One region of the Pseudarthrobacter leeuwenhoeki genome, then DNA from elsewhere that is predicted to be linked to it. Evidence: predicted binding sites of a transcription regulator. Region 1 holds the regulator's gene; the other holds the start of a gene.
The links. Region 1 encodes LexA, which represses DNA repair genes until DNA is damaged. Its sites were predicted from a motif close to TCGAACANNTGTTCGA; they were not measured.
Positions count from the first base shown of each region.

Region 2: a site for LexA is predicted at 7,105-7,120, ahead of ACZYX4_RS16675 (LexA family protein). Genes of this name have one in related genera too.

Region 1 is NZ_JBVAYY010000004.1:169,358-179,688, reverse strand. It holds gene hisB (imidazoleglycerol-phosphate dehydratase HisB) at 1-234, opposite strand, end outside; gene ACZYX4_RS05110 (histidinol-phosphate transaminase) at 300-1,418, opposite strand; gene ACZYX4_RS05105 (LysM peptidoglycan-binding domain-containing protein) at 1,475-2,020, opposite strand; gene lexA (transcriptional repressor LexA) at 2,362-3,111, shown strand; gene ACZYX4_RS05095 (ATP-dependent DNA helicase) at 3,191-5,380, opposite strand; gene hflX (GTPase HflX) at 5,373-6,941, opposite strand; gene ACZYX4_RS05085 (class I SAM-dependent methyltransferase) at 7,443-8,057, shown strand; gene dapF (diaminopimelate epimerase) at 8,038-8,994, opposite strand; gene miaA (tRNA (adenosine(37)-N6)-dimethylallyltransferase MiaA) at 9,122-10,015, opposite strand; gene miaB (tRNA (N6-isopentenyl adenosine(37)-C2)-methylthiotransferase MiaB) at 10,160-10,331, opposite strand, start outside.
Region 2 is NZ_JBVAYY010000024.1:2,855-13,185, reverse strand. It holds gene ACZYX4_RS16710 (DUF4192 family protein) at 1-417, opposite strand, end outside; gene ACZYX4_RS16705 (hypothetical protein) at 772-1,200, opposite strand; gene ACZYX4_RS16700 (hypothetical protein) at 1,968-2,204, shown strand; partial or broken gene ACZYX4_RS16695 (transposase) at 2,212-2,502, opposite strand; gene ACZYX4_RS16690 (GAF and ANTAR domain-containing protein) at 2,880-3,611, shown strand; partial or broken gene ACZYX4_RS16685 (IS110 family RNA-guided transposase) at 3,873-5,049, opposite strand; gene ACZYX4_RS16680 (helicase associated domain-containing protein) at 5,458-5,919, shown strand; gene ACZYX4_RS16675 (LexA family protein) at 7,135-7,566, shown strand; gene ACZYX4_RS16670 (Y-family DNA polymerase) at 7,614-8,912, shown strand; gene ACZYX4_RS16665 (hypothetical protein) at 8,958-9,296, shown strand; gene ACZYX4_RS16660 (hypothetical protein) at 9,293-9,667, shown strand; gene ACZYX4_RS16655 (hypothetical protein) at 9,711-10,037, shown strand.

The DNA of each region.
Region 1 (10,331 bases):
CTCGACCGTGTGGTGGACATCAATGTGCGTATCGCCGGTGGCCTTGATCGTCATGTCGATCAGGGAGTGCTTGCTCAGCGCCGTCAGCATGTGGTCGTAGAACGGGACCGAGGTGCTGATGTCCGAGACGCCCGTGCCGTCCAGGTTAATCTCGACCAGCACGGATGATTCGCTGGTGGTCCGTTCCATGCGTGCGGTCCGGCCCTCGCCAGCTGTTGATCCGGTGTTGCTCATTGTGGGTGTCCTTTGGATGACGACGGTGCCCGGCGATCAGGCAGGGTGGATGTCCTGTGTTAAGTCTAGGCGGGCTGCACGGCCCGGCCGGCCAGGATCCGTTCGAGGGCTTCGAGGAACGCTGTGGTTTCCGTCTCAGTTCCGGCGGTGACGCGCAGGTGCCCGGGAATGCCAACGTCGCGGATCAGCACACCGGCATCGAGCAGGCCCTGCCAGACCTCGTGGGAATTATCCAGGCCGCCGAAGAAGACGTAGTTCGAGTCGGAGGGCGCCGGCTTGAGGCCCATGCGCTGCAGCTCGGACACGATCCTGTCGCGCTGGCGCTTGATGTCCTCAACGTCGGCCATCAGCGCGACCCGGTGCTGCAGGGCGGCCAGGGCTGTCGCCTGGGTGATGGCCGAGAGGTGGTACGGGAGCCGGACCAGGCGCAGGGCGTCCGTCACCTCGGGTGCTGCCGCCATGTAGCCAATCCGGGCGCCGGCGAGGGCGAAGGCCTTGCTCATGGTGCGCGAGACGATCAGCCGTTCCCGGCCCGGCAGCAGCGCGAGGGCGCTGGGCGTGCCGTCGTGGGCGAACTCGTGGTACGCCTCGTCGACGATCACGATGGTCTGGCTGGCTTCACCGGCCTCGTAGACGGCCTCCACGACGTCCAGGCCCAGCCCGGTGCCGGTGGGGTTGTTCGGGGAGCACAGGAAGACGATGTTCGGCGCAAGTTCGCGGACCTGGCGGGCGGCCGATGCGGCACTGAGTCCATAGTCGTCGGCACGGACCCCGACGATGTACCCGGTGTCCGTGCCGGAGGCCAGCAGCGGGTACATGGAGTAGGTGGGAGGGAAGCCGAGGGCCGTGCGCCCCGGGCCGCCGAAGGCCTGAAGGATCTGCTGGAGGACCTCGTTGGAGCCGTTTGCGGCCCAGATGTTCTCAGCACCCAGTCCGTGCCCAAGGTATTCCGCGAGTGCTTCGCGCAGTTCCGTGAATTCGCGGTCCGGATAGCGGTTCAGGCCGGCCGCGGCAATCGTGACGGCCTCGGAGATGGCGGCGCGCACGTCGGCCGGGACACCATGGGTGTTCTCATTGACGTTGAGCAGGATGGGGACGTCCAGCTGCGGCGCGCCGTACGGCGTCAGGCCGCGCAGGTTGGTCCGGAGGGGAAGTCGGTTCAGTCGCTCTAGCTGGTCAGTCACTTCACCAGTTTAAGTGAGATTGCGGCAGGCCCTGAAACTGTGACGGGTCCGACGCGCTACTTGGACGGGAGAAAGAGCGCCTGGCCGGGCACGACACGGGCAGCTTCGAGGTTGTTCAGCTGGATGATATCGGTGACGACGTCGCGGGGGTCGCGCTCCGGTGCCACGGCTTCGGCGATGGCCCAGAGGGACTCGCCGGGCTGCACCGTAACGGTCACGGCGGGGGTCAGCGACAGCCCGGCAGCGGACTCCGCCGCCTTGGCCGGGGCGTTGAGGAAGCCGCTGAAGGAGAGCAGGAGCGCGGCCAGCAGGATCAGCGGCACCCCGATGAAGACAAAACGCCCCCGCCGGGTGAGCCGCAGCGGCGCCTGCCTGACCCGTTGCCCGAGCCCTGAAGCACCGTTCCCGCCAGCCGGGCTGCGCCGGCCAAGGGAGCCCTGCCGGCCAAGGGAGCCCCGCCGGCCAAGGGAGCCCTGCCGGCTAACGTGGCCCTGCTTCCTGAGGAAGCCCCGCTGGCCGGCGGGCGCACCGCCGTCGGGCCGGCGGCAGTCGCCGAATGCGCCGCGGCCGAAAGTGTCGTGAAACGCGCTTGATGCTGACATGAACTGAGCCCTCCTGGACCATACTGTGCCGCCCGGCGTACTCCACGTACCTGCCGCCAACCGGCCTAACCTTCGAACAAAGAACCGAACGTCATGCTGTGTCCGAACAGTGCCCGACTAGAACACATATTCGAATTATGCTTGTTCTGTTTTAGCACTTACTGACGAACATTGTCGAGACTCGCTAGAACAAATGTTTGAAAAAGCCCTGTGGCTGGCCTACGTTTGAGTCAAAGAACAACCACTTCTGCAGTTGATCAGCAGGGTCTGACATTTCAGGCCGGAAGTTCCCGGCAGCCGCAGCCACGGCGGCCGGGCGGAACGGAAAGGCGTTGGCGAACATGGCAGCACAAGCCACTGGCGGCAGGGCCACCCAGCGGGGCCCGCAGGCAGCCCGGCCACCCAAGAGCCTCACCGTCCGGCAAAAGAAGATCCTGGAAACCATTCAGCGCTCGGTCACGGACAACGGCTATCCGCCGTCCATGCGCGAGATCGGTGACACCGTTGGCCTGGCCAGCCTCTCCAGCGTCACCCACCAGCTCTCACAGCTGGAGAAGCTGGGCTACCTGCGGCGCGACCCCAAGCGTCCCCGCGCCATGGAGGTGCTGATGCCGCTGACCCTCGACGAGGCAAGCACGAAGGCCCCTGGGGCCGGGAAGCCCGGCGGCCTGCGCACTGTCGGCGGATTGTCCGTGTCCGAACTGGCCAGCGCCACCGACACCGCCATGGTGCCGCTGGTGGGCCGCATCGCCGCCGGCGGGCCGATCCTGGCCGACCAGGTCGTCGAGGACGTGATGCCGCTGCCCCGCCAGCTCGTGGGCCACGGCGAGCTCTTTATGCTCAAGGTCTCGGGGGACTCGATGATCGACGCCGCCATCTGCGACGGTGACTGGGTGGTGGTGCGCCAGCAGGGCGACGCTATCAACGGTGACATCGTCGCCGCACTGCTGGACGACGAGGCGACGGTCAAGACGTTCCGCCAGCGCGACGGCCACACCTGGCTGCTGCCGCAGAACACCCAGTACGAGCCCATCCTCGGCGACCACGCGGTCATCATGGGCAAAGTCGTCTCGGTGCTGCGCTCCCTCTAGAGCCGGTCAGGCGGCACGTCACCAGCTGCGAACAGGGCCCCGCCGGCAACGGACGGGGCCCTGTCCGTTCCCTGAAGGACTACGTGGCCGGCTGCCCGGGTTCCTTCGCCAGCCGCTCCAGGGCAGCAAGGGCGACCGCTGGGTCCGTGGTGGGCCAGAACGGCGGCAGGGCGGCGCGGAGGAATCCCCCGTAGCGCTCGGTGGAGAGCCGTGAGTCCAGCACTGCCACCACTCCCCTGTCCGTCGTCGTGCGGATCAGCCGGCCGGCGCCCTGGGCCAGGCGGATGGCGGCGTGGGTCGCGGAGACGCTCATGAACCCGTTGCCGCCGGCCTGGGCCACCGCACGGGACCGTGCGGTCATCAGCGGATCGTCGGGCCGCGGGAACGGAATCCTGTCGATCACCACGAGGCGGCACGAGGCCCCCGGCACGTCGACACCCTGCCACAGCGACATGGTTCCGAAGAGGCAGGTGTCCGGTTCGTCGGCAAACTGCTTCACCAGCGCGGTCATGGTCGAATCCCCCTGGCAAAGGATGCTCATGTCCAGCCGCGGCCGCATGGCCTCAGCGGCGTCCTCGGCGGCGCGCCGGGAGGAGAACAGGCACAGGGCCCCGCCGCCGGAGGCCCGGATCAGCTTCTCCAGCTCGTCGAGGGCCTCCGGTGACGTGCCGCGGCCGGGTTTGGGCAGATGCCGGGCAACGTAGAGGATGCCCTGTTTCGGATATTCGAAGGGCGAGCCGACGTCGACCCCGGTCCAGCTCGGGGCACCCGGTCCGACCAGGCCCAGGCCGCCGGCGGCCGGTTCGAAGGCGGACCCGATCGCCAGGGTCGCCGAGGTCAGGATGACGGTGTGGTCCGCGAACAGGCCCTCGCGAAGCCGCCCGGCGACGCTGAGCGGGGCGATGTTGATCAGGGCCGGCGCGGACTCGTCGGGCTGGGAGTACCCCTGCTGCGGGTCGAAGGTGCTGTTGCGGGAAAACCAGACCACCTCGCGGTTTTCGCGGGCGGCGAGCAGCCGTTCGCAGAGCTCCAGGATCACCATGAGGCGGGAGCGCGCGAGCTGGCGCCCGCCGTCTGCGGTGTTGGCGCTGTCCCCCTTGGAGTCGGAGAGCGCCGCACGGCAGGCGTCCCGCAACTGGTCCACACAGTCCAGTTGTTCGCTGTTCAGGCCGTTGGGCATGAGTCCGCTGGGGACCCCTTCAATGGCAAGTTCGAGGTTGGATGCGGCGTTGTTCAGGGCGTCCACGGTGATGCCCGTGTTTTTCCGGGCCCCGGACGCGGCGACGTGCACCATCGCGACGGAGAGCTGACCGGACACGGCGCCCGTCACACGGTCCTGGAGCTCGTGGGCTTCATCGACCACCACAACGTCGTATTCGGGCAGGACCGCAAGGCCTTCGAAGGCGCTGACGGCCAGCATGGCGTGGTTGGTGACGACGACGTCGGCGTCCGCGGCGTTCTGCCGGGCCAGTTCGCTGAAGCATTCGGCCGCGAGGGGGCACTTCTGCGCGCCCAGACACTCCATGGAGGTGACGGACACCTGCCGCCAGGCACGGTCCGTGACCCCGGGCAGGAGTTCGTCCCGGTCACCCGTCACGGTATCCTCGGCCCAGTCGCGCAGCCGGACGACTTCCTTGCCGAGCTGCGACGACGGGCCGCCCATCGCCGCGGCGAAATGCGGCACGGACGTGTCCTCGCCGAGTGAGAAGAGCTGGCCTTCGGAGGGCTCCTCGGAGGGGAAGCCGCCGTCGAGCTTGTGGCGGCACACATAGTTGGAGCGGCCCTTCACCAGCGCGATTTTGACGGGCCGTTCCAGCGCCGGGGTGATGGCCTTCAGCAGCCGGGGCAGGTCCCGGCCGACGATCTGGGTCTGCAGGGCCAGCGTGGCCGTGGAGACCAGGGTGGGCTTGTCGCTGACGAGCGAATGGGCGATCAGCGGGATCAGGTACGCGAGGGACTTGCCGGTTCCGGTGCCGGCCTGGACCAGCAGGTGGTCGCCGCTGTCAATCGCGTGCGCCACCTGCCGGGCCATCTCGTGCTGGCCGTCCCGGCTCTGGCCGCCCATGCCGGCGACGGCACGGTCGAGCAGTTCGATGACGAACTCCCCGCCGGCCGGGCCGCGTGTTCCTGCCGGGTTTTTTCCGGCGGCTTCGGTCCCTGCAGCGTTCGTCCCTGCGGGATCCGCTGTTGCGGGATCCTCCGTTGCGGGGGCCGCCCCCGCCGGATCGCCCGCGCCGGTGTCCGCCCCGGTCACCGCTGCCTTAGTCATTGCTGATGAACGAATCCAGTTCAGCGGCGAATCCTTCGCGGACCATCACGACGGCGCGGGTGCCCGCTTCCTCGTGGTCGAGGCTGAGGATCTCGGCGTCGGTCTCGTGCAGCTTGCTGAGCAGGTCCCCCCGGTTGTACGGGATCATCAGTTCGAGCTTCACGCTGGGCCGCGGGATGCCTTCACTGATGGCCTTGAGCAGTTCCGGGATGCCCTCGCCGGTGCGTGCCGACACCACCACGTGGCGCGGTTCGCGCTGCTTGAGCCGTTCGATCACGAAGGGATCCGCGGCGTCGGCCTTGTTCAGGACGATGATTTCCGGCACCTTGCGGGCGTCGACTTCGCTGAACACCTTGCGGACGGCGGCGATCTGGCCTTCCGGATCCGGGTGGGAGACGTCCACGACGTGCAGGATCAGATCCGCGTCCGCGACTTCCTCCAGGGTGGAGCGGAAAGCCTCCACGAGCTGGGTGGGGAGCGACCTCACGAATCCCACGGTATCGGCCAGGGTGTAGCCCAGCCCGTCCGAGGTTTCAGCCTTGCGGACCGTCGGGTCCAGCGTGGCGAACAGGGCGTTCTCGACCAGGACACCGGCGTCGGTCAGCCGGTTCAGCAGCGAGGACTTGCCGGCGTTGGTGTACCCGGCGATTGCAACGGACGGCACGGAATTACGACGGCGGTTGGCGCGTTTGGTTTCCCGGGCCGGCTTCATCGCGGCGATTTCCCGGCGCAGTTTGGCCATCCGGGTGCGGATCCGGCGGCGGTCCAGTTCGATCTTGGTTTCACCGGGACCGCGCGAGCCCATGCCGGCACCGGCACCGCCCACCTGGCCACCGGCCTGGCGGGACATCGAGTCACCCCAACCGCGCAGGCGCGGGAGCAGGTATTCGAGCTGGGCCAGTTCCACCTGGGCCTTGCCCTCGCGGCTCTTGGCGTGCTGGGCGAAGATGTCCAGGATCAGGGCCGTGCGGTCGATGACCTTGACCTTGACGATGTCTTCGAGGCTGCGGCGCTGGGACGGTGCCAGTTCGGCGTCGACGACGACAGTGTCGGCGCCGGTGGACATCACGATGTCCTTGAGCTCCTGGGCCTTGCCGGAGCCGAGGAAGGTTCCGGGGTCGGGCTTGGCGCGGCGCTGCACAATCCCGTCGAGGACCTCCGAGCCGGCGGTCTCGGCGAGGGCGGCGAGTTCTCGGAGCGAGTTCTCGGCGTCGGCGAGGGTGCCTTCGGTCCAGAGGCCGGCCAGTACGACGCGCTCGAGGCGCAACTGCCGGTATTCGACTTCGGTGACGTCTTCGAGTTCGGTGGACAGCCCGGCGGTACGGCGCAGGGCGTGCCGTTCCTCGAGGTCCTGCTGGTCGCCGTCGTAGTTGCTGTGTTCCTCGTCCTTCCGGGAGATCGCCTGCGCTTTGCCGAGCACCGACGTGGGCTCGCCGGCAGCCGGGGCTGCCTTCCGGGCAGGGGTGTCCTTGGAGAGGATCCGGTCGATGACAGCCTGGATTTCCGCAGGACTCATGTCCTGGGCTGCTGAATCGGGTCCGGTGTTGGGCTGACTGGTCATGGTCTCCTTCAGAGGTTCGGCAGTTCCAGAATAGTGCCGATCGGTGGTGTCGGGGGCGGTATTCGCGCTGGGCTGACGACTATTCGTCAAAGGGGGGCTCCTGGAGTGCCCGCGGCAAGCGGTGCCGGGACAGTGTGGGCTCCGCGTGGGAGCGGCGGGAAGGAGAGGAGACAGGCGTGGTTGGCCTCGAGGGGAGGAGCTTTCCGCCCGGCCCGGCTCCATGAGCACTGCCGGACTCCACGCGGACCGGGCACCGGCGGCGGGGTCCTTGGCAGGATCATCGCGGGGGGCGCACTGAGCGGAAGGTAGCTACCTGCGTCGCTGCGGGGACGGGGACGGGCCGGATTTAACCAGTGCCGGATTTAACCCGTGCCAGACTTAACCCGCGCCGGCTATTTGAAGTTCAAGAACATGCATTTAACACTAGCAGACGGTCCAGCTGCCTCCGGCCCGATGCCGCGGTTTCGCCTACGGGCCGGGGGCCAACTAATCTGGGCAGTTATGGAGTCTGCACACTATTTCAGCGCCCAGCCGGCCGGGCCGTTCACCCGCAAGCCACTGACCGTGGAGCTTGCCGGTGAAACCCGGCACCTGCAGACGTCCTCGGGCATCTTCAGCCCGGACAACATCGACAAGGGCACGGCCGTGCTGCTGGCCGAGGCTCCCGCCCCGGCCCCGCAGGGAACGCTGCTGGACATCGGCTGCGGCTGGGGTCCGATCGCGCTGACCCTGGCCCTGCGGGCACCGCACGCCCAGGTCTACGCCGTGGACGTCAACGAGCGGTGCGTGAGCCTGACCAACGAAAACGCCGCGCTGCTGGGGCTGCGCAATGTCACGGCCAGCACGCCCGGCGCCGTCGACCCCGGGCTCCGCTTCGACACGATCTGGTCCAACCCGCCCATCCGGGTCGGCAAGGACGAGCTTCATGCCCTGCTGCTGCTGTGGCTGCCGCGGCTGGCGCCCGGCGGCTCCGCATGGCTGGTGGTGCAGAAGAACCTGGGCTCGGATTCCCTGCAGCGCTGGCTGGCCGCGGAGCTGGACAGCAGCTTTGCGGTGACGCGCGAGAGCACCTCGAAGTCGTTTCGCATCCTTCGGGTCAGGAAAGCGTCCCACTAGCGACGATCACCGCAGGGCCGCTGAGCTCCACGTGCTCGTGGCCCTCCGCGCCGAGGAAGAACTTCACTCCGACGGTGCCGCCCGGGACGTGGACGTTCCACACGTCCGGGGCGCCCTGGCCGGCCCAGTGGCGGATTGCGACGGCGGCCGCGCAGGCTCCGGTGCCGCAGGACTGCGTTTCCCCCACTCCCCGCTCATGCACGCGCATGGTGATGGTTCCGACGCCGTCGTGGACCAGCGGCTCGGACGGAACGACGAACTCGACGTTGGTGCCGCGGGGCGGCACGGGATCCACGTGGGGTGCCGTGAACAGCTGCGTGGCTTCCAGCTCGGCCAGTTCGGCCAGCGCCACGACGGTATGCGGGTTCCCCATGCTGACGGACAGGGCGGGCCGCGGCACCTCGAGCCCCGTCGCGCTGACCAGCGAATCCATGGCCCGTCCGGTGGCCTCGCCCGGGAAGATGAACTCCCAGGGGCCCATGTCGACGGCGTAGCCGGCCGCGGTGCGGACGATCGTTTTGGCGCCGCCCCGGGTGCCGATGGTCAGCGATTCGCCGGCGGGCAGATCGAGAAGGCCCTCGGCGATCAGGAAGTGCACGAAGACCCGGACGCCATTGCCGCACATCTCCGAGAGCGAGCCGTCGCCATTGCGGTAGTCCATGAACCATTCGGCGTCCGGGTGCTGCGTCAGCAGCTCCTGGCCCTCCGCGAGCAGCCGGGACGGAACGGCCCGGATCAGTCCGTCGCCACCGATGCCGCGGTGCCGGTCACAGAGTGCCGCAACCTGCTCCGGCGTCACTGCCAGGGTGCCGTTGGGGTCCGCCAGGAGCACAAAGTCGTTGCCCGTCCCGTGGCCTTTGGAAAACTTGAGTCCGCTCAGGGCTGCAGTGTCACCGGTGGAGTTGCGGTCAGCGGCCACGGCCAGGGTTTCGTTCATGCTCCAAGGTTACCGTTCCGGTCCGGTCCGCCGGCGGACCGCCCCGGCAACCACCCTCTTGGTGCGGGACTGACGCGGGACTGACGCGGGACTGACGCGGGACTGACGCGGGACTGACGCGGGACGTTCAGCCTGCCGGGCAGAGGGCGGCGGCCTTGGCCACGAGGTCCGGGTCCTGCCAGTCGAGCCAGTGGATCCGGGGGTCGGCCCGGAACCAGGTCAGCTGGCGGCGGGCGAACTGCCGGGTCGCCACGATGGTCTCCTCCGCAGCCTGCGCCGCGTCGGAGTCGCCGTCGAGGACCTTGAGGAACTGGGCGTAGCCCAGGGCGCGCGGTGCCGTCCGGCCGAGCCGGAGTCCGGCGGCGTCAAGCGTCCGGATTTCCTCCACCAGCCCGCTGTCCACCATGGTGTGGACCCGGAGGGCGAGCCGTTCCCGGAGCTGCCCGCGGTCCACCTCAAGCCCGATCTGCACCGCGGGCCGGACGTACTCGCGGGTGGGCATGAACGAGCTGAAGGGCCTCCCGGTGAGCTCGTACACTTCGAGGGCGCGGATGATCCGGCGCGCATCGCCGAGCCGGCCGGCCGAGACCGGGTCCACGCTTTCCAGCCGCGCCCGCAGCGGCGCCGCTCCGCCGGTTTCCAGTTCCGCCTCGAGCCGGCGCCGGATGGCCGGATCCGTGCCCGGGAATTCCAGCACGTCCAGGGCGGCGCGGACGTAGAGCCCGGAGCCTCCGGCCAGGATGGCGCGTTTGCCGCGGGCATGGATGTCGGCAATGAGCGCACGGGCCTGTTGCTGGAAGTCCGAGACGCTCGCGTCCTCGGTCACGTCCAGGATGTCCAGGAGGTGGTGCGGCACTCCCCTGCGCTCGGCCCGGGTGATCTTGGCGGTACCGATGTCCATGCCGCGGTAGAACTGCATGGAGTCCGCGTTGATGACCTCGCCGTCGAGCTCCAGCGCCAGCGAGACGGCAAGGTCGGACTTGCCGGATCCGGTGGGTCCGACGACGGCGATCACCGGCAAAGCCGGTCCTGCGCCGGCCTGGGCTGCACTGTCCTTGGCTGCGCCGGCCTGGGCTGCACTGTCCTTGGCTATGCCGGCCTGGGCTGCAGTGTCCTCCGCGGCCTGCGCGTTGCCCGCCGGGGCGTCCTGCGGATCCGCCACGGACTAGCGGCCGCGGACGGGAAGGGTGGGCATGCCCAGGGACACTCCTGATGTGCCGGCGGCGGATCCCGGAACGGGTGCGCCGCAGGAGTCCGCCTGGGACCTGTCCCAGGCGTCCCCGGCCTGAGAGCGGCGAAGGCTGTAGTCGTCCGCCGACGCCGGGTCGGCCACGAGG
Region 2 (10,331 bases), on a different contig from region 1:
CGTGGCGTTGGCTTGGCTGTCGCTGATCTGCTCCAGCGGGTGCTCCTGGTCCGTGCCGAACTCCGTCCAGTGAGTGGAGGTCACGAGCCAGACGTTCCGCACGGGCATCCGGGCTGCGGCCAGCTCGGACACCAGCGCGGCGACGTGCGCGGCGTATGGGTAGCTGTCCTGGTTCTCGTCGGTGTAGACGACGACGTAGGACGCCGTTGCCTTGTCATCGTTGGCGGCGTGGCTGGTCAGCGTCTGCGCGTAGTTGCCCGGCTCGACGTGTTCGGGGGCGTCCACCCGCAGCGTCGCGCCGAGGGCGCCGGCTTGGGCGGTGAGGATCACGAACGCTTCCGAAGGCGTGATCCCCAGCAGATGCGGGATGGTCGCCAGCAGGTCAGCGGGACCGGAGAGGTTGAGCTTTTCAATCATGGTGTTGCTCCTTTTGCAGAGGATTCCGGTGGGTGGGGCGGCTCAGGTGACCGGCCAGCTTCCCCTCTCCCCCCGTTGTTTTTTGGTTGCTGGCAAGCTCGCTTGCTCGGCGGCCGACAGAGCCCTGTCTACCCGCAGGGCAAGGGGCAGGAAATTCCTGGAGGAAATCAGCGACGCAGGAGCGCCGTCGAAGAATTCGCGGGCCGCAGGCCCCGGTGGAGCTTGCGGAACCGGGGCTGGACGGGGTGGAGCGGACGCCTAGAATCCGCAGGAATCTCAATGATGTTGTCAACTGATATTGGCAGTGCTGCTCGGGTGTCCCGGCCGGTTGGCGGCCGGGGCACCTGAGCGCTTCTAGTCAGTCCATCCGGGGTAGGGCTTGCGGTCCTGGTCGGGGAGTTCGGCGGCTGTGCCGGGGAGGTTGTCCGGGCCGTGGGACTGGCCGGAGGCCCATTGGAAAAACACCTCTACGGTGATCGCTTCAAAGCACGCGTCCTGGGACCGGAACCAGTAGGTCGCGGTGTCACCCTCGACGTAGGTGCCGTAGCCGAACAGTTCCCCGGTCCTGTCACGGGTGCGGGCGACGGCGAAGATGATGTAGGGCCAGGATCCGGCGTCCCAGCCCTCACTGCCCCAGTTCGGCAGCACCGACCAGGCGGTGCCCTCGAGCGTGTCCATCCAGTCGTACCCATCCCCTGCCCGGTCATCGGCAGGAAGGACCGGGGCGGTCACCGGTTCGGCGGTGTCCGCCGTGAGGTGGCGGGTGGCTGTTACTTGGCTCATGAGGTGATGCTCCGTTTCACTCGGGCGGGGCGGGTACCGGAACAACCGGCTATCCCTCTCCCCCACCATGTTTTTTGCCTGCTGGCGGAGCATCGCGTAGCTGTGCCCGACGGAGCCGGGGCAACCCGAAGGGCAAGCAGCGGATGGGTGGGGGGAGGAAATAAGCGCAGCGCCGACCCAAGGCATCCGGTGCGCCGCCGTCCGGAGGACGGTTGCGCCGGTGGAGCGGGCACGTAGGATCCAACGGACAGCAGCAAAAAAGAACTAAGGAAATGCTTGTGCTGTCCGAGCGCAGCGAGGCCCGATTGCGGGCTTTGTATCATCTGTACCCCGCCCGGGGAAGAGCGCCTCATCAGAAAAGGAGGACTTGACGGTCCTCGCAGGTGATGGGAGTGTGCGGCGTTCGTCCAATGATTCTCCATGAGCTGGACGAGGGGTATTCTGGGCGGGAGGTATCCCGCGGTGGTGGCTGGATCCGTCTCCTCGTCTCATCCGTGGAGGATGAGGTGCCGGGCTAACGCCGCAGCGGCAACCCAATGTGAATTCACTGTTCGGGCCCGGAGTCCTGTCCCCCTGACGACTCAGTCTCGTCAATTCACGGCCCTGCATCTGTCGGTTGAGCGGCCGCGGGTCCGATGAAGAAAGGGTGGCCGCCGTGCGGGCGCAGTCGTAGCCTTATGGGAGACCGCGGGAATGCTTGTCCTGCGACCAAGCAACGGCTTGAAACCCCGCACTTCAGCGAAGTTCGGGAGGAGGGTGTGGGTTTGATGGATAAAAACCAGCAGAAATCGACTCAAATTGCATTCCTGCTCGCAGACCTCGAAGTCCATGAAGCGTGGTTGGCGTACTTCGTGTACGGGGGCAACCAGGACCTGTTGGTCATCGATGCATATTTGAACGGACTGATTCTGCTGCCGGTCCAGGACAGCGATCTGCTGGCTTTGGTCCTCAATGAGCGCCTGAGCGATCTCCACTTGCCGCACCTTGCCTCCTACAGCGGCTAAGGATGCATCACGCCGCCTTCAGCCGCGCAGCAACGGGAGTGTAGGTGGTGCCGTCGCGGAGCATGGCCCAGAGGACGTTGAGTCGTCGTCTGGCGAGGGAGAGCATGGCCTGGATGTGGGTTTCCCTTCGCCGCGTTTGCGGTCCTAGTGCCTCCGTGGGGCCGGGCAGCTTTCCAGCGCCGAGAGCCCGGAGAGGTAGAAGACCCGCCGCAGCCTGCGGTCGTAGTGCCTCCGTGGGGCCGGTGATGGTTTCCGGTGATCCGCCGGAGTACCTAAGTGCGGGGGCAAGTCCGGCGACACGGCGCTCAGCTCCGGAAGTGACGGGACTGGACGGGACGGGTCTGGACGGCCAATGAGGATAACCCCGTCAGCCGCGAGGACTGACGGGGTCATCCTCAGCGTCCCGCTGCGCCTTCGGCTAGACGCAGCGAGATACTAAGCAATCTTAGTATTTGTTATGGTGGTGTCTAGTGGCAAAACCCGGGAGGGATGGCTTCGGAGAGATCCCCGCTATGGCAGTGGGATGACGAGGACACCCGTATTTTCCCTCGATACTTCTCAGCATGCGGGCGCCTTGGTTATCTCGCCGTTGGAACCCAACTCTCCCGGCTTGCCGCATAGCCGAACGCCAAGTCTCGGGGGGGGCTTTAGTTACCGTTCCAGTAGGATGCTTGAATGTCCAATCACCCGAATGATGTGCCCGTCGAACTTCAGTCGGTTCTGGTGGACGCCGGAAATGCCGTCGAGTTTCTCTCCGGCCTCTCGAAGCTTGCTGCGGCCGCCGTTTCAGAAGTTGCCGGTGACGTCGTTGAGTGTGCCGTCACGGTCAAAATTCGTCGTAAGCCCTCAACGGCTGCGGCCAGCAGCGAGCGTGCCCTCGAGCTGGACCAGTTGGAACAGGCGTTCGGGGACGGCCCCTGCATAACTGCGCTCCGGGAGATGTCCCCGGTATTTCTCAATGACGTTACTTCGGATCTCCGGTGGCCGGGGCTGAACCGGCAATTCGCAGAAAGAGGCGTGTACAGCTCATTGGGCGTGCCGCTGGAGATCAGCGGCGGCGCCACCGCAGCACTGAACTTCTTCGCATCCAACCCGGCTGTATTCACCCCGGACGTGTACGCCAAAGCCGCCGGCTTCGCCGCCGCCGCGCACAACACACTTCAACTCTCCGTCCGTATTGACACTGCGCTGGGACGGGCCGAAGACCTCCAGGAAACCATGAACAGCCGTACCGCCATCGACGTGGCCTGCGGGGTCATCATGGCGCAAAACAAATGCTCCCAAACCGAGGCAATGGAAATCCTGCTCAAGGTCTCCAGCCACCGTAACCAAAAACTGCGTGACGTAGCCACAGCACTCATCGAACGACTCTCCGTCGGAACTGTCCGGACTCACTTCGAATCATAAAAGCACCAACCGATCCTAACGAGGTGGCCCCGACGGATCGAGCCTTCGAAACAGTCGCCGACCTCAAGAATCACTCGGCGTAAAACAGCCCGGTGCAGCCCCACAGGGCGTGGCGCAACCCTGGGGCTGAGTCGTCTTGCATGGCCTGTGTTCGAGGTATAGGGAGGACGCCAAGTGCAACGAGGAGAAAAAGCCGCCGCAAAACCCAGCTACGAACTACGGGAATCAGCGGCTCTGAAATCGGCAACTCCGCAGCAGCTATCAGGCAGCCACACTCATGACCTGGGCGGGGACGGGCGTGTAGGTGGTGCCGTCGCGGAGCATGGCCCAGAGGACGTTGAGGCGGCGTCTGGCGAGGGAGAGCATGGCCTGGATGTGGGTTTTACCTTCAGCGCGTTTTCGGTCGTAGTAGGCCCGGGGGGCGGGGCAGCTCTTCAAGGCCGAGAGCCCGGAGAGGTAGAAGACCCGCAGGAGCCTGCGGTCGTAGCGGCGGGGGCGGTGGTGGTTGCCGGTGATCCTGCCGGAGTCCCGGGGTGCGGGGGCGAGTCCGGCGACGCCGGCGAACCGGTCCGCGGTTTCAAAGACGGTGAGGTCTCCACCGGTGGCGCCGAGGAACTCCGCGGCGAGGACAGGTCCGAAGCCTGGCATGCTGAGCAGGGACGGGGTGTGCCGGTGTTCGGTGACTTTCTCGCTGATCAGCGCATCGAGCTCGGCGAGTTCCTTGTTCAGGGTGGTGATTTCCCGTGCGAGGGCCGCGGCGATCTGTTCTCCGAGGTGCTGGGCCGGGACGGTCGTGTGCTGGGACTTCGCGGCGTCGACGGCGGCCGGGGCGACCGCGGCGGAGGAGCGGGCGCCGTGTTTCTTCAGCCAGGCGTGCAGCCGCGTCTGGCCGGTGCGGCGGATCCCGTCCGGGGTGCGGTGTTTGGTGAGCAGTCGAAGGCGCGCTCCAGGGCGGGGAAGTATTCGAGCAGCTGGGCCTGCAGGCGGTTGATCGCCCGGACCCGGTCCGCGGATTATCGGCCCGCCGGGCGGTGAGGATCCGCAAGCCGGTACTGATCTCATCCCCCGCCCGCAGGGGCTGGAGGTCTTTGCGCATCCTGGCCTGGTCGGCGATCACGGCGGCGTCTTTCGCATCTGTTTTGCCTTCCCCGCGGTAAAGCTTGGAGGCGTGGTGGACGATCCGGCCGGGGATGTAGAGGATGTTCTGGCCGTGGGCGACGAGGATGGCGATCAGAAGCGCCGGGCCCCCGTGGTTCAGGTCCGTTGCCCAGGTGACCTCGTCCCCGTCGCCCAGTTTCAGTACGTTGGCGATGAGGTCCAGCAGGGCTGGTTCGTCGTTGGGGATTTTCTGCGAGAGCAGCCGGTTTCCGTCGGCGTCGATCACGACGCAGTGATGATGGGCTTTGCCGGCATCGATACCGGCCCACAATTTCGCCAAAACAGCCTCCATTTTCTTGGTTATGTGTACCCGGCAGATAACCGCGCCGTCTTGTCCTTATCCGGCGATTCATGTCGCGTCTCTCAATCAGCGGTCGGGTCATCGCGGGGCGGCGGGCGGCCAATCCTTCGGGGCCGTCACGACCTGAATCGTCCGGCCACAGCAACAAAGCCATACCCGCCTCCCCCGGGTAGCCACGACCCTACAACGGCCACGGAACCACCCGTCAAAACCATAAGGACAGCAACCAAAAAACGTCGTAGACACGGGCCAGGGCGGGCCGGAGCCCTGCGACGGACAGCACTGGACCCAACAGCCGGCCGCGCCAGCGGACGCCCGGAAGCAGTGTCCTTGGTCCCGTGGTGCCCCCGTACTGTCTGGGCAGGCCGTGGCAGGATTGGGTCCATTATGGACAGGCGGTTGCGGCGCGCTCCTGACGCGGAATGGGTGCTGATGTATCGGCTCGGGCTGAGCCGGAAACGCATCGCTGAGCTCGTGCGCGTTCATCCCGCCGTCGTCGGGTACCACCTGGTTATCGCCCGCCGCCAGGATCCCGGACTCGAGGCCGAACACCACGCCACCGCAGCTGCCAAGCCCGGCCCCTCCCCCACGGATCTTGCCCGGATGGAAGAGTTCATCATTTGGGTCTCTGCCGAAGGCCGGCTCCCTGAAGGCCATTCGCCCGACCGGGACGAAAGATCGATGGCGCGGTGGCTGTCCGGGCGCCGGCGAGACGCAGCCGAAGGCACCCTTGACCCGGCATACTGTGACGGACTCGCACGGGTTCCGGCATGGGCCGGGAACCACAGGGCAGCTGCGGACGAAGCCAGGTGGCACGACCGCCTGGCCGAGCTCGTGGAGTTCCGGTAGGAAGGCCACGACTGGCCACGCCACCACGACTATGACTTAGAACGGGAACACACCCTCGGGGTATGGATCCACGCCCAGCGGTACAAACGGCGCCGCGGCGACCTCGCCCCCGTGAAGGTCAAGCTCCTGGACAATGCCGTTCCGGGATGGCAGACCGGGAGAACCCGCGGCCGCCCTCCCCGCCGGTAAACGGGACATCGCCCCGTCCCCGCCAACCAGCAGTCGTGACGTCAGGACTGCTAGTAGACTCAGTTCGGCTCTCCAGTCCCCCCAGCTTGGAGAGCCGGGAGCCTCCGCGTTTGAGTCCTGGACTCGCGCGGAGGCTTTTCTCATCCGCCAGTAGAAGAAGCCCGGGCTGCTGCCAGGTGGCGATCAAACCGGACGCGACCCCGGAGAGGTGACGTCGATGACAGGGCCGGGGCCCCTCAGGCGGCCGGCACGACGCCCCGGACTGCCCCGGTCGGGCGGCCGGGCAGCGGCGCGACGCGTTCAGGAACCGGGTGTGGAGTCAGGTGAGGACGTCCGGCAGCGGGTTCCAGCTCGGCGAGCGGGAGTTCGCGGTGGATAAGGTAATCGCACGCTACGGGGCCGGTCATCCTCATATCCGGGCACAGTCGTCCACGGTGTTCAATGCGGACATTGGCTGCGCGTAAACCGGCTCTGAACGCCCTGCCACCCACGGGTGCAACCCCTTCGAGCCCGCACCAGCTCAGGTACAAGCCGTACAGTTCGTCCATGCTGAGGCCGTCCCCGCCAGGATCTGCGGCCACGCATTCAGTGAGGAAATCTTCCAGTGGTGTCATCGTCATCGTGGCCTCCTGCATCCTGGCGGCATTGCCGCTCAAATGAAACAACATCAGCGTGAATGTGAAGCATGACCAGCCCAGAAACGCACGTAAAACACTAAGAATCTAGGAGCACTCTTTTCCCCTGTCAACCAGATTTTCCGCAGCGAGCCCGGTGGACCATGAGCGCCTTGGCTGTCACGCGGCGTGGGGCGCGCCGGCCGTCGACGAGCCTGAAGCAGAGCCGCAGCGAGGGTCCCGCCAGGTTGTGCCCACTGGGGGCAGGCGGAGCCCTCCGCACAGCTCAGGCTGTCCCCATTGGCGTACAACCTGTCCCCTCTTTGATCCTCTGAACCTTCGATAGTTCCTTTGTCGGGGCCACGATGTAGGGTTAAGAAAATCGAACATATATTCGAATAAAAGGTGAGTTGTGGGCGTTGTTGTGGGTCCCCGTGTGATAGATGCGGGCGCATCGTTGTTGTCGGTGCTGATCTCCCCGGTCCCCGTCGCGGCCGGGTATCCCTCGCCGGCGCAGGACTACTTTGATGGCCGGATCGACCTGAACGAGCACCTGATCAAAGACATCACCAGCACCTATGTCGTGCGGGTGTCCGGGGACTCGATGGAAGGCGCCGGCATCAGCGACGGCGACGAGCTGATCGTCAACCGTGCCCTGGAACCGGTGGACGGGTCCGTGGTCGTTGCGGTCCTGGACGGGGAGCTGACCATCAAACGGCTGCGGATCACCGGAACCGGGGTGGTGCTGCAGGCGGAGAACCCGTCCTACCCGGACATCCGGGTGCCCTCGTTATCGGATCTGGTCGTCTGGGGCGTCGCCACCCGGTGCCTTCACCATGTTTAAGTGGCGCTATTGCGTTAAACGGGAACTTTGCCGGCGCGGGGCGAGCGATGTCTAAGCCCGCTGTGATGCGGCATCTGCCGCAGATCGCGCATGTGGATGTGAACTGTTTCTATGCCTCGGCCGAGCGGGCGTTTAACCCGTCTTTGGAGGGCCGGCCTGTCGTCGTCTTGTCCAATAACGATGGCTGTGCCGTCACCCGTTCCCCTGAGGCCAAGGCCCTGGGCATTCCCATGGGTGAGCCGTGGTTCAAACTCGCCCCGCGGGCCAAGGAATGGGGACTCGTTGCCCTGTCGAGTAACTACGAGCTCTACGGCGACATCAGCGCCCGCGTGATGGAACTCCTCGGCCGGTACTCGGCCTGGCTGGAGGTCTACAGCATCGACGAGGCGTTCCTCGGCGTCAAAGGAACCCCGGACGAACTCCTGGCCCTGGGCCGGGACATGAAAGCCGCCGTGCGGCGGAACGTAGGCGTTCCGGTCTGCGTGGGAATCGGACCGACGAAGACCCTGGCGAAACTGGCGAACAAATGGGCCAAGAACAACCCGGCCTTCGACGGGGTCTGCCACTGGGACTCTGTGCCCGCCGCCGAGAGGGAAGGGCTGATGCGCCGCCTGTCGGTGATTGAGATCTGGGGTGTCGCCACCCGGTTGACCAAACGACTCAACGCCCTGGGAATCCACTCCATCCTTGATCTGTCCCGGGCTGATCCGGTGATGATCAGGGACCGCTTCTCCGTGGTCATGATGCGCACCGTCCTGGAACTGCAGGGAACCCCCTGCATCCCGATGGAAGAAGAACGCATCGGCCGGGACCAGCTCATCTTCTCCCGCTCCTTCGCCACCCCCATCACCACCGCCGCCGAAATCCGGCAGGTCATGAGCGTCTACGGCCAGCAGGCCTCCGCGCGGCTGGCCAAACACGGGCTCCAGGCCAAAGTCCTCACCGCGTTCGCCGGCACCTCACACTTCAACCCCAAAAACACCTCCTACCCCTCCGTCTGTGTGCCACTGCCGATGCCCACCGCCGACCCCGTCCTGCTCACCAAAGCCGCCCACGCACTCCTCCCCCGCATCTGCGAGGGCATCCGATACGCCCGGGCCGGGATCATGGTCACCGACCTGCGCCCCAGCGGCAACCAGGCGCCCTTGGCGTTGTTTGAGAACCCGCACGAGGAACGCCACGTCGGAACACTCCTGGAAGACATCACCCGCCGGTACGGACGCGGATCCATCGGCCTGGGCCACGGAGGCATCCGCGGCGGGCCGGACTGGACCATGAAACGGGACATGCTCTCCCCCCGCTACACCACCCACTGGGACGAACTCCCCCTCGTCAAAGCCGCCTAAACCCAACTTCGCCCGCACGACAGCACCACGAAAGAACGCACCCCCATGACCACCACCATCGAAGCCCCGACCCGAACCAACGACCTTCAGGTCCGGACCGACGCGGCAGGCAAGCCCCTCGCCATCCGCCACGACGGCCGGATCTGGCTTGTCGATCCCGACACCGACTCCCAGCACTGGTTCGGACGTGACGCCTGGTGGGACACCCGGCGCACGGCAGCCGTCGGCAGCGGCGACCTCGTCAGCATCGAATTCTGGCGCGTCCAGGTCCGCCCCGGCGCCCATTCCACCCTCCGGACCGTCACTCTCCGCCGGGAACCGCTGTCCACGCACTGGCTCCTGGAAAACAGCAGCGACGCCGACGAAACAACTGAAGAAGAGTGAACGGCCAACCCATCAGCGATCAAACGTGGGCAGAGATCCGCTCAGAATTCACGCTGCCCTCCCTGGAGCTGGTACGCCGTCGACTCTCCGAGCTCATGGACGACCCCGAACCCGTCATGCGGCAGCTCGTCCGCGTCTTCATCGACGACGGGACCTTCTGCCCGGGTTTCCAGTTCCTCCCCGGCGGGCAGCTCCACCCGACGGTCACAGGCCTCTTTCGGAGGGCAATGGAACTGCACATCCCGCACAACTACTTCACCGCCTGGATAATCACTCCGTCCAAGGACCTGGGCGGATCCCGCCCCGTCGACCACCTGAAAGTCGGCCCCTCTCCCCTGCTGCCCGCGCTGGAAACCTACCGCTGGCGCTAGTACTGGCTCTTGACCGCGCCGGCGGGGTGCGTAGCGTTGGCCCATGGGACTCATCTACGACAACCCGGACCTCGCAACCCTCACACTGACGCGCCTCGCAGCCGAAGAATCCGAAGGACCCGGCGGTATGGAAGGGCGCATGCTCGAATATCTGGACGGCCTGGAACGGCGCAACGGCACCGCCTACCTGGAGCTTGTGGCCATCACCCTCGCCCGGATCCACTTCAAATCCATGGACGACCTTGCCCGGGCCACCGGGACATACGCCGCGGACCCCGTACTGCGTGCTCAGCGCGTGCTCCTACATGCGTCCGGCAGCCAGGTCTGGGTCAGCGTCGAAGTCCGCGCCGCTGGTTTCCTGCACGGTTAACGAGGGAACGGGCTCTTTCTTTGATACCTGCAAGGAGCGCCACGCTCCTCCCCCGGCCGCTACCAGCAGCAGCCCACCGATCCACCACCACTTCCTTGCCGCCGACCGCCCAGTCCCAACCGAAACGGGTTCCGTGGCAGCGGCAGTGACTTTCGGTCCGAGGTGTTTTAGTCGTTCCTGGACCCGCGGAGTGAGTGTCTCCACGCTGCCCGCAAGCTCGTCAGCCAGCCGGCGCAAAACCGCCTGGAGGCGCGGTGAGGCAGTTTCAATGCCGGTATCCAGCCCGGCCACCGC